3 regions of the Allobranchiibius huperziae genome follow, and region 2 is predicted to be linked to each of the others. Evidence: riboswitches for the same ligand, from Rfam matches in the RefSeq annotation. Region 2 holds a riboswitch; each other region holds the start of a gene.
What was found. Region 2 has a riboswitch for cyclic di-AMP ahead of HNR15_RS18635 (LysM peptidoglycan-binding domain-containing protein). Riboswitches for the same ligand answer to the same signal wherever they lie in the genome.
Positions count from the first base shown of each region.

Region 1 (3,747 bases), 650 kb from region 2:
GCCCCCCACACAGCAGCGAACGCGGCAGTCGGTGCACGTCCGAGTCCAGCGCGAGCAGCAGGGCGATCGCCGGGATGGCCGGCAGGGTGAGTCGGTCGGGCAGCCGATGGACGTCCAGATCGATCGCGGCCAACGGCAGCGCGACGGCGATCAGCACGACGTACGCCGACACCAGGCCCCAGCGGTGCAGGTCTGCCAAGTGCCACACCGCACCGGCGGCCGCGAGTGCCGCGACAGGCACGAGCCACCTGCGGGCGGGCAGCGGTGCGCTCTCGTCGGGCAACCGGTAGCGCCCCGTCGCGAGCGAACGCCGCAGCCACTCCCCGTACGCCGCGCCGACGGCGGCAGCGAGGAGGACGGCGACCGCGATCATCGCGTCAGTCTGATGGAGCGAGCGCCCGCGCGTGCGCAGTCTGTGGACAACGGTCGATGCTCACAAGGGACCACGCGGCGCCCTTGAGCCGGGTCACCACCGTTCGCGCCGCGCGCAACGGACAGGGCGGTGCCCTTGTGACGGCCGAGCCCCACGCGCACGCCGCGTTTCGGGGCGAGCGGGCCACGACGGGCCCACACCCCTTGCCGCACCCCGCATTTCGGACTGAGCGGGCCGAAACGTGAGCAACGTCCGTGAAACACACCGCACGACGACGAACCGCCCGCCCCTGCAACAGGGACGGGCGGTTCGAGTGGTCGGTCAGACCAGCACGTACGCGTTCAAGAAGGTCTGCAGGCCGCGGACGGTGCGCGTGTTCATGTACGACGCGCCATCGCGGCTGATGCCGATCTTGGTCTGCAGGGCGGCGACCGTCTTGGGGCCGATGTCGCCGTCGGGGGTCGTGCCGACCTTGCGCTGCAGGGCGGTGCGGGTGGAGTAGGACATCGTGCCGGTCTGCGACACCCCGACCCACTGCTGCACCGCCCTGATGGTGAGCGGACCGAAGGAGCCGTCGACGGCGAGCTTGCGGACGGTGCCGCGGGAGGGGGGCGGCTGAGGAGTGGGGTTGCCGCTCCCGGGGTCGACCACCACGGCAAGACCGTTGGCGCGGGTGAGCCCGGCGCGCACGCTGCACACCGGCCAGGCGCCGGGGCCCTGAGCGCGCAGCACCGCCTGCGCGATGTAGATCTGCTGGTCGCGGGTGGCCAGGTTGGCGGTGGCGCCGTACTTCGAGCCGCCGAAACCGGTCCAGGTGCTGGCCGAGAACTGCAACCCGCCGTAGTACCCGTTGCCGGTGTTGATCGCCCAGTTGTTGCTGCTCTCGCAGGTCGCGACGCGGTCCCAGACGTTGTACGGGGACTCCGCGTGGGCGGCGCCGGCGGTGGCCAGGCCGGCGCCGACGGTGGCGGCAGAGGCCATCATGACTCCAGCGGTGCGTCGTCCGGTGATGGACGACGGTCTGGCGACAGCGTGTTTCGGTGCGTAACGCAAGAGCGTTCCTTCCTGACGAACGCCTGCGGGGTGAGCTGTCGGGTTCGGGCTGTCAGGTGCCCGGCCGGCGTACCGGCTTCACCCCTAGGCAGACACGTACGGCGTCCGCCGTTGTTGGGTCCCCCGTCCTCGGCCGGCGTCCTCGGGAGTGAGGGGCCGGTGCGTCCGATGAGGTTCGGCGTCCGGACGCGCGGGTGTGCGGTATGCAGTTGTGACACTTCCCCGTACTTGTGACGTATGAGGTGCGTGTGACTGGTGATCACATCGTGCAGGGGCGGCAAACATTACCGGAGGTTTGCGACACGCGGGCGAAAATGCTTGCCCTATCTGAAAGATCAGCGTATGCGGGCTCGGCGGCGCCGCAGCGCGTTGCGATCCAGCGGTGCCGCGAGCACATCGCCGAGTACGACCCCCGTACTGATGGCGAGGGCGACTCCCGCGGCGCCGAGCAGGGTCGGGAACGCCGCCGCGCTCTGGGTGTTGGAGGCGGCGGAGCCGATCACCGATCCGACGATGGCGTCGTACATGCCCTCGAAGATCCGCAGACCGGGAAGCATCGGCGAGACCGCCGGCAGTACCAGCACCAGGGCGGGCGCGCCGAGCCGTAGGCCGATCACGCGGGCGAGCACCCCGACCGACACCGACGCCACCGCGATGGAGGTGGTCGCCCCGACGGCCCACACCAGGTGCGCCAGACCCGACAGGCCCAGCGCCAGGCTGCCGAGCACCGCGGTCGGCAGGATGAAGCGCGGCCTGCTGCGCATCGTGAGCGCACCGGCGGCGGCACCGACCGCGCCGTAGAGGAACTGCAGGCTGAGCGTCGCGTTCGAGGAGCCGAAGTGCAGAGCGCCCGGTGAGGTGAGCTGCAGGTTGAGCGCCGAGTCGAGTTTGAGGGTGAGGGACAGGCCGCCGGCGACGCCGACGATGATGCCGGCGGCGCTGAGGAAGACCGTGAGCAACCGGCCTGCGCCGGTCACCGGATACCCGGTGATGGCGTCCTCGACCGCCGAGGCCATCGCGCGTCCGGGCAGCAGCACGACCAACCCGCCGGAGACGGCGTACGCGAAGTCGGCCGTCGACATCTGCAGCCCGAGGTCGCCCTTCGCGGCCAGCAGGTAGCCCAGCCAGGCCAGCATCACCGACACGGCACTGCCGACCGCGTCGATGTAGAACGACGGGATGTTGCGCTTGCGGATCAGACGGCCGAGATAGTCGGTGACGAAGGCGGACAGCACGGCCACGACGATGGCCATGCTGCCGCCGCCGAGCAGCGCGCACACCGATCCCGCCAGCGCCGAGTAGCCGACCGCGATCAACCACCGCGGGTAGATCCGGGTGCTGCGCTGGATCCGCTTGAGCCGTCCGAGCGCCTCGTCGATGTCGGTGAAGCCGCCCCGGGTCAGCTCCTGCACCATGACGTGGACGTCGGTCAGCCGGGCGAAGTCGCGAGTGCTCGACCGCACCACACGCAGCATCGTGACGGTCTCCCCCGACGGACCGGGCGCCTGCACCAGCAGCGACTGGTTGGTGATGTCGACCTCGAGACGTCGCAGGCCCGCCGCCGCGGCGACCGCGACGACGCTGGCCTCCACGTCCCGGGTGCCCGCGCCGCAGCGCAGCAGCAACTCCCCTACCCGCACCGCGAGATCGAGCGCCTTGCGGGTGCCGGCGTCCTTCTCCGGTGCGCTCATCGTCGCGGGGTGCCGGTAGGGCGAGTTGCGCAGCGCGTCCGCGATCGGCATGGGCTCGGTGACCGGCTCGCCACGTAGGAAACGCATCCGTCGCGCCACCGCGAACCCATGGGCCGGCGACTCGGCGAATGAGGAGTCGGTGTCCTCGGGGATCCGGTAGCTGCCGGAATCCGGGTCGGGCAGGGGTGCCTCGTGGCCGTACTGCGCCATGGGTCTCACGCACCTCCGGTACGTCGGTCGGGAAGGTTCGATACTCCCGCACCCGCCACGCACGGGCCCGACGGGGACGTCGGCTCAGCGAGCGGGGCACACGGGAGACGCCCCGCGGGGCGATCCCGTCATGCTCTCTCAGCCACCTGGCAGCGAGGGAAGAACGTCGCTCAGCGGGAGCTGTGCGGTGTCGGCATACGGAAAGGTGCTCACCCCCTGGTCCAGGGAGCCCAGACCGTAGAGGGCCGCGAGCAATGCGATCGCGACGCACACCCCGATCACGACCCGGGTAACGGGCACGTCCCGGGCGACCGAGCGCACGATGCTGCGCGAACCGCGCCGCATCCCCGCGCTGCCCGGGCCCCACCACAGCACCGCGCAGCCGGCCAGGGTGCCGAGCACCATCGGGATCGGGCGGTC
Region 1 is NZ_JACCFW010000001.1:3,003,942-3,007,688, forward strand. Features, by position in the region: gene HNR15_RS14220 (prepilin peptidase) at 1-373, opposite strand, end outside; gene HNR15_RS18675 (transglycosylase family protein) at 695-1,354, opposite strand; cyclic di-AMP (ydaO/yuaA leader) riboswitch at 1,432-1,575, opposite strand; gene HNR15_RS14230 (threonine/serine exporter family protein) at 1,762-3,327, opposite strand; gene HNR15_RS14235 (serine/threonine-protein kinase) at 3,466-3,747, opposite strand, start outside.
Region 1: another riboswitch for cyclic di-AMP. It lies ahead of HNR15_RS18675 (transglycosylase family protein); the one in region 2 lies ahead of HNR15_RS18635 (LysM peptidoglycan-binding domain-containing protein).

Region 2 (3,747 bases):
CGCCCTGGTGTGTCAGGACCAACTGCTTTCATCGCTGGATGAACGAGCCATGCGCATCCTGCAACGCCTCGTGGCAGGCGAGTCCCGCACGGAGATCGCACGCGCCGAGGACGTCTCCCCGTCGGCGATCTCCCAGCGCATCCGCGCCGCGGGCCTGGAAGTCATTGTGAACGCCGCCCGCGACCTCGCCTCCGTCCGATGAGCATCCTCGGCGCACTACTGCTCGCCGTCGGCGTCGGCGACCTGGTGCGGGTCCGGTCCGTCGTGGCGTCGTACGCCGTGGGGCCGCTCGTTCTCCTTGTGGCCGCCCTGTTGGCCGACCTGCACGACGCCGCCGACATCGTGCTGCTGGTCTTCGCTGCCGCGGTCGCCGCCGCGTGGCGCTGGCTGGCCGGTCGCGCCGCGCGCAGCAGACACGGCGAGACGCTGGCGCTGTGCCTGCTCGGAGCGGGCGTCCTGGTCGTGATGATCGCCGCGGGCAGCGCGAGTCACGCCGACGGCGCGCTCGGCCACTGGATGCGGCACAGCGCGTTCGCCACGCTGCACGACCTGTCGCCCGACCGCTTCCTGCTGGTGCTCGGCCTCGGAGCGGTGCAGCTGGCCACCGGCAACGAGCTGGTGCGCCTGGTGCTGACCGCGATCGGCGCGGTGAAGCCGGAGGGCCAGCCGCAGCCCTCCGACGAGCTGCGCGGCGGTCGGCTGCTCGGTCCGATGGAGCGCCTGTTCATCCTCGGGCTCGGCATGGCCGGGCAGATCACCGCGGCCGGGCTCGTGATCGCCGCGAAGGGCCTCATCCGCTTCCCCGAGCTGCAGGCCCGTCGATCGGCGCGCCAGGAGATCTCCGGCCTCGGCATCGATGCCGTCACCGAGTACTTCCTGGTCGGCAGCTTCGTCAGCTGGCTGGTCGCGCTCGGCGCCCTCGGCATCGTCGGCCTGCGCTGAGGACGGGCGTGACATCGGTCACCCGGTTCCTAGGCCCCGCTCAGCACACCGCGGTTCGGAATGTGCCACGGGGATCCGGTGGATGTCCGTCTCACCCGCACCAGGGCATGACCACAGGGTCACCGCGTCGACACGTGACCGCGGGCGGACTGCGCAGGCGCCCAGTGCCGGTCCGTTGCAAGCAGATTGCACTTATCCGGCACGAGCTCGGCCGCCGCTGCCACCACCTGCTGGACCTCGGCGCACACTGCCGCCCGGTCCATGCGTTTCGGACATAGCCTTCCTAACTATCACATCTCAACCCCCAGATGCGCTTCCGCTTGCTCACAGGACCGCCACAGACACGACCGGACGGTCGACCAGGCGGGTTTGGCAGGGGCGGCATCGGCACGTACGGTGGTCCACATCGGGTCGTCAGCACTAGATGTGCTAACGGCCCACTTTCGGGGCGTGCCACACCACGGCACGATTCAGCCCTCGTGGCACCGCGCCTAACCTCGCCCGGTGTCACCATCTGCCGGGAACGTCCCGGGAACGGCGAGGACGGGGGACCCAACCGGGTCTCCATGCATGGAGACCCACTGGGGTTAAGCAGAGAACTTCTGCAGGGCACCTGACCGCCCGACCCGACAGCTAACTCCGTAGGCGCGCGTCAGGAAAGGGACATTGGTTCATACATGAAGAACATCTCCACCAAGACTCGCATGATCACGGTCGGTGCCGTCGGCACCGCGATGCTCGGCACCGGCCTCGCGGCCGCCGGCAGCGCACACGCTGCCTCCGGCTCCGTGTGGGACCGCGTCGCTGCTTGTGAGAGCGGCGGCAACTGGGCCATCAACACCGGCAACGGCTTCTACGGTGGCCTGCAGTTCACCCAGCAGACCTGGGCCGGCTACGGCGGCACGGCGTATGCCGCTCGCGCGGACCTCGCCAGCCGTTCGGCACAGATCGCGGTCGCCCAGAAGGTGCTCGCCTCCCAGGGCGCCGGCGCATGGCCGGTCTGCTCCAAGAAGGCCGGCCTGACCTCCGGCAACGGCGCGAGCAGCGGTGGTGGCGTCGCCACCCCGACCCCCCGCACCGTCGTCAAGCACCCCGGCCGCAGCGCCTCGCGCCCCGTGGTCAAGCAGCGTCACGCGGTCGCACCCCAGGTGCGTACCTACCGTCACGTTGCCGCTGCTCCCCAGGTGCGCACGCACCTGCACCGCGCCGCTGCGCCGCAGCTGCGTACGCAGCCCACCGGCCGTGTCATCACGGTGCACGCCGGCGACACGCTCAGCAAGCTCGCTGAGCGGTACCACGTCAAGGGTGGCTGGCAGGCCCTGTTCGCCATGAACAAGGGCACTGTGAACAACGCCAACCTGATCTTCGTCGGACAGCACCTGTCCATCTGAGATCGCTCATGAAGTAGGCCCGGACCGCTCGTCGGTCCGGGCCTCCTTCTTCTCCCCACGAAGTTCTCGGCTACGTAGCGGAGAACTTCGTGGGGTGACGTTCGGGGTCCCCGCGAAGTATCGGAGCGAAGCGGAGAACTTCGTGGGGTTACTTCGGGGTCCCCGCGAAGTATCGGAGCGAAGCTTCGGACCCCGACGAGGTATTCGAAGGAGCGAAGCGGGGGAGAAACCTCGTCGGGTGAAGCGAAGCGGAGAACTTCGTGGGGTGACTCAGGCGTCGATGACGACCGGGATGATCATGGGACGCCGGCGCAGCTTGCCGCCCATGAACGAGCCCACGGTGCGGCGGATGACCTGCTGCAACTGGTAGGAGTCGGTGACGCCCTTGCGGCGGGCCTCCTCCAGGGCGGCCTCGAGCTTCGGCAGCACTTCGTCGAGGACCGCCTCTCCCTCGGCGAAGCCGCGGGCCTGGATCTGCGGTCCGGCCGCGATCTGCCCGGTGTCGGCGTCGCGTACGACGATGACGGTCACGAAACCCTCGTCGCGCAGGATCCGGCGGTCCTTCAGCAGGGTCTCATCGGTGGTGCCCACCAGCGAGCCGTCGACGTAGATGTAGCCGCACGGCACCGCGCCGGTGATGGAGGCCTTGCCCTTCACGAGGTCGACGACGACGCCGTCCTCGGCGAGCACGACGTTGCTGCGCGGCACGCCGGTCTTCACGGCGAGGTCGCCGTTGGCGATCAGGTGGCGCCATTCGCCGTGCACCGGCATCACGTTGCGCGGCTTGACGATGTTGTAGCAGTAGAGCAACTCCCCCGCGCTGGCGTGCCCGGAGACATGCACCATGGCGTTGCCCTTGTGCACGACATTCGCGCCGAGGCGCATCAGGCCGTTGATCACCCGGTAGACGGCGTTCTCGTTGCCCGGGATCAGGGAACTGGCCATCAGCACGGTGTCGCCCTGGCCGACATCGATGCGGTGATCGCGGTTGGCCATGCGGGACAGCGCAGCCATCGGCTCGCCCTGCGAACCGGTGCAGACCAGCACGATCTTGTTGTCCTGCAGGTCGTCGAGCTTCTTGACGTCGACGAGCACCCCGTCGGGGATGGTGAGGTAGCCGAGGTCGGCGGCGATGCCCATGTTGCGCACCATCGAGCGACCGACGAGTGCGACCTTGCGCTTGTGCTTGTACGCCGTGTCGATCACCTGCTGCACGCGGTGCACGTGCGAGCTGAAGCACGCCACGATGATCCGGCGGGACGCCTCGGAGAAGACGCGCTCGATGGCGGGCGTGATGTCGCGTTCCGGAGTGGTGAAGCCCGGCACCTCGGCGTTGGTGGAGTCGGTCAGGAAGAGGTCGACGCCCTCCTCGCCGAGCCGCGCGAACGCCCGCAGGTCGGTGATCCGCCCGTCC
Region 2 is NZ_JACCFW010000001.1:2,356,072-2,359,818, forward strand. Features, by position in the region: gene HNR15_RS11035 (SatD family protein) at 1-202, shown strand, start outside; gene HNR15_RS11040 (hypothetical protein) at 199-942, shown strand; cyclic di-AMP (ydaO/yuaA leader) riboswitch at 1,448-1,605, shown strand; gene HNR15_RS18635 (LysM peptidoglycan-binding domain-containing protein) at 1,620-2,333, shown strand; gene HNR15_RS11050 (RNase J family beta-CASP ribonuclease) at 2,604-3,747, opposite strand, start outside.

Region 3 (3,747 bases), 1.8 Mb from region 2:
CGCGCCGGCGACGTGCCGGTGCCGCCCTTCTGGGGCGGCTACGTGGTCCACGTCGACGAGGTGGAGTTCTGGGTAGGTCAGGCGAGCCGGCTGCACGACCGGGTGCGCTTCACGCGTACCGGCGAGGGTGCCCTGGACGACCCGTCGGTCTGGACCCGGGAGCGCCTGCAGCCCTGACGTGCTCGATCCGCTCGACCCGCTCGACCTGTCGAGTGGCGTAGAAGCCGCTCGAGTGCACCCGGTGGGAGTGCGCCACTCGAACCATAGGTATGCCACTCGGGAGTGGGCGTGAAACAGCCCGCGGGGTCCGACCTGGTGGCCGGTGCGCGATGGACGGGTCGCGCCCCCACGGGCTGCGGTGGTGCGTGGTCTTCACCAACGCCGTCCGTTGAAGAGTCGGTCACCGAATGGGAGGCCGACCAACGGCTGCGCTAGTGCGCAACCACCTCACGCGTCCTAGATGAATGCACTCTCGGACCACCTCCTCTCTCGTGTACCCAGCACGGTAGACACGCCGGCAGGTGGCCCGCAACGGGGTTTCGCGAGGCGGTGGGGAAGGAAGAGGGCGACCGCCATACAGGGGGAGATGGCGGCCGCCCGAGCCGGGCTTCGCAGCCCGCTCGCCCCGGACCGGAGTCCGAGACCTTCGCGTGACAGCGGACGAGGGGACGTCCGTGCTGCCACGCCCAGTGGAACGACCGTCCGGCCCGGATGATTCCCGAACGGGCGCTGCGTGGTCACTGTGCGCCGACGGGTGCCGACACCGGTCCGGGATGGGAAGATCGACCCTGTGACCGACTTGATCGACACCACCGAGATGTACCTGCGCACCATCTTCGATCTGGAGGAGGAGGGCATCGTCCCGCTGCGCGCCCGGATCGCCGAGCGTCTCGGCCACTCCGGGCCGACGGTGTCCCAGACCGTCGCCAGGATGGAACGCGACGGCCTGCTCACCCTCGCGGGCGACCGCCACCTGGAGTTCACCGAGCACGGCCGCACCCTGGCCACTCGCGTCATGCGCAAGCACCGGCTGGCCGAACGGCTGCTGGTCGACGTGATCGGGCTGGAGCTGGAGTACGTGCACGACGAGGCCTGCCGCTGGGAACACGTGATGAGCGAGCGGGTCGAGCGCAAGATCCTCACGATGCTGAAGGACCACACCCTCTCCCCCTACGGCAACCCGATCCCCGGTCTCGCCGAACTGGGGGAGACCGGGACCATCGAGAAGTTCCGGGACGGCGTCGCCTCCCTCACCGAGGTGGTCTCCGCCGAGCCGTCCCTGCTCGTCGTACGCCGCATCGGCGAACCCGCGCAGGCCGATCACGCCACTTTGGAGGTGCTGACCGCCGCCGGCATCTCACCCGGCGCCGTCGTGCGCGCACGCCTGGAGGACGGGCGGGTGCTGGCCCGGGTCGAGGACGGGCCGGAGGGCGTCTCGCTTCCCCCTGAGATCGCCTCCCACGTCTTCGTGCAGCTGCCCTCCACGGCGGCCCTCGCCGCGGGAGCCGTAGCCGTCTCCTGACGTCGTGCGCCGCCGTCCGGCCGGCCGTCCACAGGTCCCGTGACCCGATTGTGATGTCGGTGTGCAGTCCATGTATCGTCGGCGGCGGTTCTCAGCCTGAGGACCCCCGAGCGGCACCGCCGAGTCCTGCCAAGCAGCCCGGGAATGCAACGATCCGCAAGGCAGGAGCGGGGGACCCACCTTCGGCCGTTCGCAGTATCGGGACGGCCTCGGGGCTAAGTCACGGGCAGTCATCGGGGAACGGACTGCCACGGACCGGGTAACACCTCCACCCGAGCCCGACAGCTCACCTCGTAGGCGCCGAGAGGTTTTCATCCGTGTCTGTCATGCAGCCCCGGGGGCGTCATCGCGCCCCGAGCAAGTTGTCCACGTCCTTCAACACCACCGCACGCGTGTCCGCCGCGGTAGCTGTCGGCGGCGGCCTCGTGGCCTCCGCCGTGTTCTCCCAGTCCGCGCAGGCCGCTGACACGAAGCACCAGGGCCCGGCCTCCGCCGCGGCTCCCGCCCAGGCGTCGATGACGCTGGTGCAGAACACCGCTCGTACGTCCGCGCCGCACGTCGCCGCGGCGGTCGACGCCCACACCCGGCTCGTCGCCGTCCACGCGGACACCTACGTCGCGCCCGTCGTGGAGAAGGCGGCTCCGGCTCCGGTGCGCCACGTGGTCGCCCCGGTGCGCCACGTCGTGCGTCAGCCCGCGCCGAAGCACACGACGCCGGTCCGGTCGGGCAACGGCGGTGGCAGCACCGTCTCGGCGCCCTCGTCCGCCAGCGGCGTCGTCGCGATCGCGGAGCGCTACATCGGTGTTCCCTACGTCTACGGCGGCACCACCCCCAGCGGGTTCGACTGCTCCGGGTTCACCAGCTACGTCTACGCCCAGCTCGGCATCAACCTGCCGCGCACCGCGGCGGCCCAGCAGGCGTCGGCGACTCCCGTGAGCACCCCCCAGCCGGGCGACCTGGTGTTCTTCGGCAGCCCCGCCTACCACGTCGGCATCTACCTGGGTAACGGCATGATGATCGCCGCGCCCAAGCCCGGTGACCACGTGAAGATCGAGGCCGTCTACGGCACCCCCTCGGGGTACGGCCGCCCCTGAGCGTCCACGTCATGACGATGCCCCCTCACCGATGGTGAGGGGGCATCGTCATGTCGTGCAGAGGTTCGGTCAGTCGCGCGCGGCGGGGCCGTCGCCCGGCCGCTTCTCGTCCTCCTGCTGCGAGAAGCTCTTGTCCTCCCCGGTCGCGGCGCCGCTGCCGCCGCTCGCCTCGGAGTCCGCGACGAGCCCCGTGTCGCCTGCCTCGCCCTCGTCGGGGCTGAGCTGCTGGGCGGGTTCCTGGGGGTTCGGGTCGTTCGCGTCATCGCTCATTCGGCCAGTATGTCCGCACCGGGCCCACCTAGGCTGACGCTCGTGCCCTCCACCCCACCCGCACCCGGCGCCGCCTCGCATGTGCTGAGCGGTCGACGTCCGGTCGAGATCGTCGACATCGGCGCCAACCCCATCGACGGGGAGCCGCCGTACGCGCCGCTGTTGGAGCAGGGAGTCGCCCGGGTGACCGGGTTCGAGCCGCAGGAGTCCGCGTATGCCGAACTCACGACGAGAGAGGACGGGGCGCACCGCTACCTGCCGTACGCGGTGGGGGACGGGGCCGAGCACACCCTGCGACTCTGCGTCGAGAGCGGCTTCGCCAGCATGCTCGAACCGGACCGTGCCCAGCTGGGACTGTTGACCGACTTCCCGCGGATGGCGTCGGTGACCGACCGCATTCCGATGGCCACCCGACGCCTGGACGACATCACCGAGATCGAGCAGCTGGACTACCTCAAGATCGACATCCAGGGCGGTGAGCTCGACGTCTTCCGGCACGGCCGGCGGCTGCTCGCCAGGGCCGTCGCCGTGCAGACCGAGGTGGGGTTCACCCGGTTGTACGAGGACCAGCCCACCTTCGCCGACCTCGATCTGGAGCTGCGGGCGCACGGCTTCGTGCCGCACCTGTTCGTCAACACCAAGACCTGGCCGCTCGCGCCGCTGCAGTGGGCCGACCCGCTGCAGGAACAGGCTCGGCACCTGGTGGAGGCCGATGTCCTCTACGTGCGCGACCTGGCGCGCCTCGACGTGCTGAGCGAGGACCAACTGCATCACCTGGGGCTGATCTGCGACCTGGCGTACGCGTCGTACGGCGTGACGCTGCTCTGCATCGCGGAGCTGGTCCGCCGAGGTGTCCTGGAC
Region 3 is NZ_JACCFW010000001.1:584,450-588,196, forward strand. Features, by position in the region: gene pdxH (pyridoxamine 5'-phosphate oxidase) at 1-177, shown strand, start outside; gene HNR15_RS02810 (iron-dependent transcriptional repressor DtxR) at 791-1,522, shown strand; cyclic di-AMP (ydaO/yuaA leader) riboswitch at 1,665-1,834, shown strand; gene HNR15_RS02815 (C40 family peptidase) at 1,849-2,616, shown strand; gene HNR15_RS02820 (hypothetical protein) at 2,686-2,886, opposite strand; gene HNR15_RS02825 (FkbM family methyltransferase) at 2,929-3,747, shown strand, end outside.
Region 3: another riboswitch for cyclic di-AMP. It lies ahead of HNR15_RS02815 (C40 family peptidase); the one in region 2 lies ahead of HNR15_RS18635 (LysM peptidoglycan-binding domain-containing protein).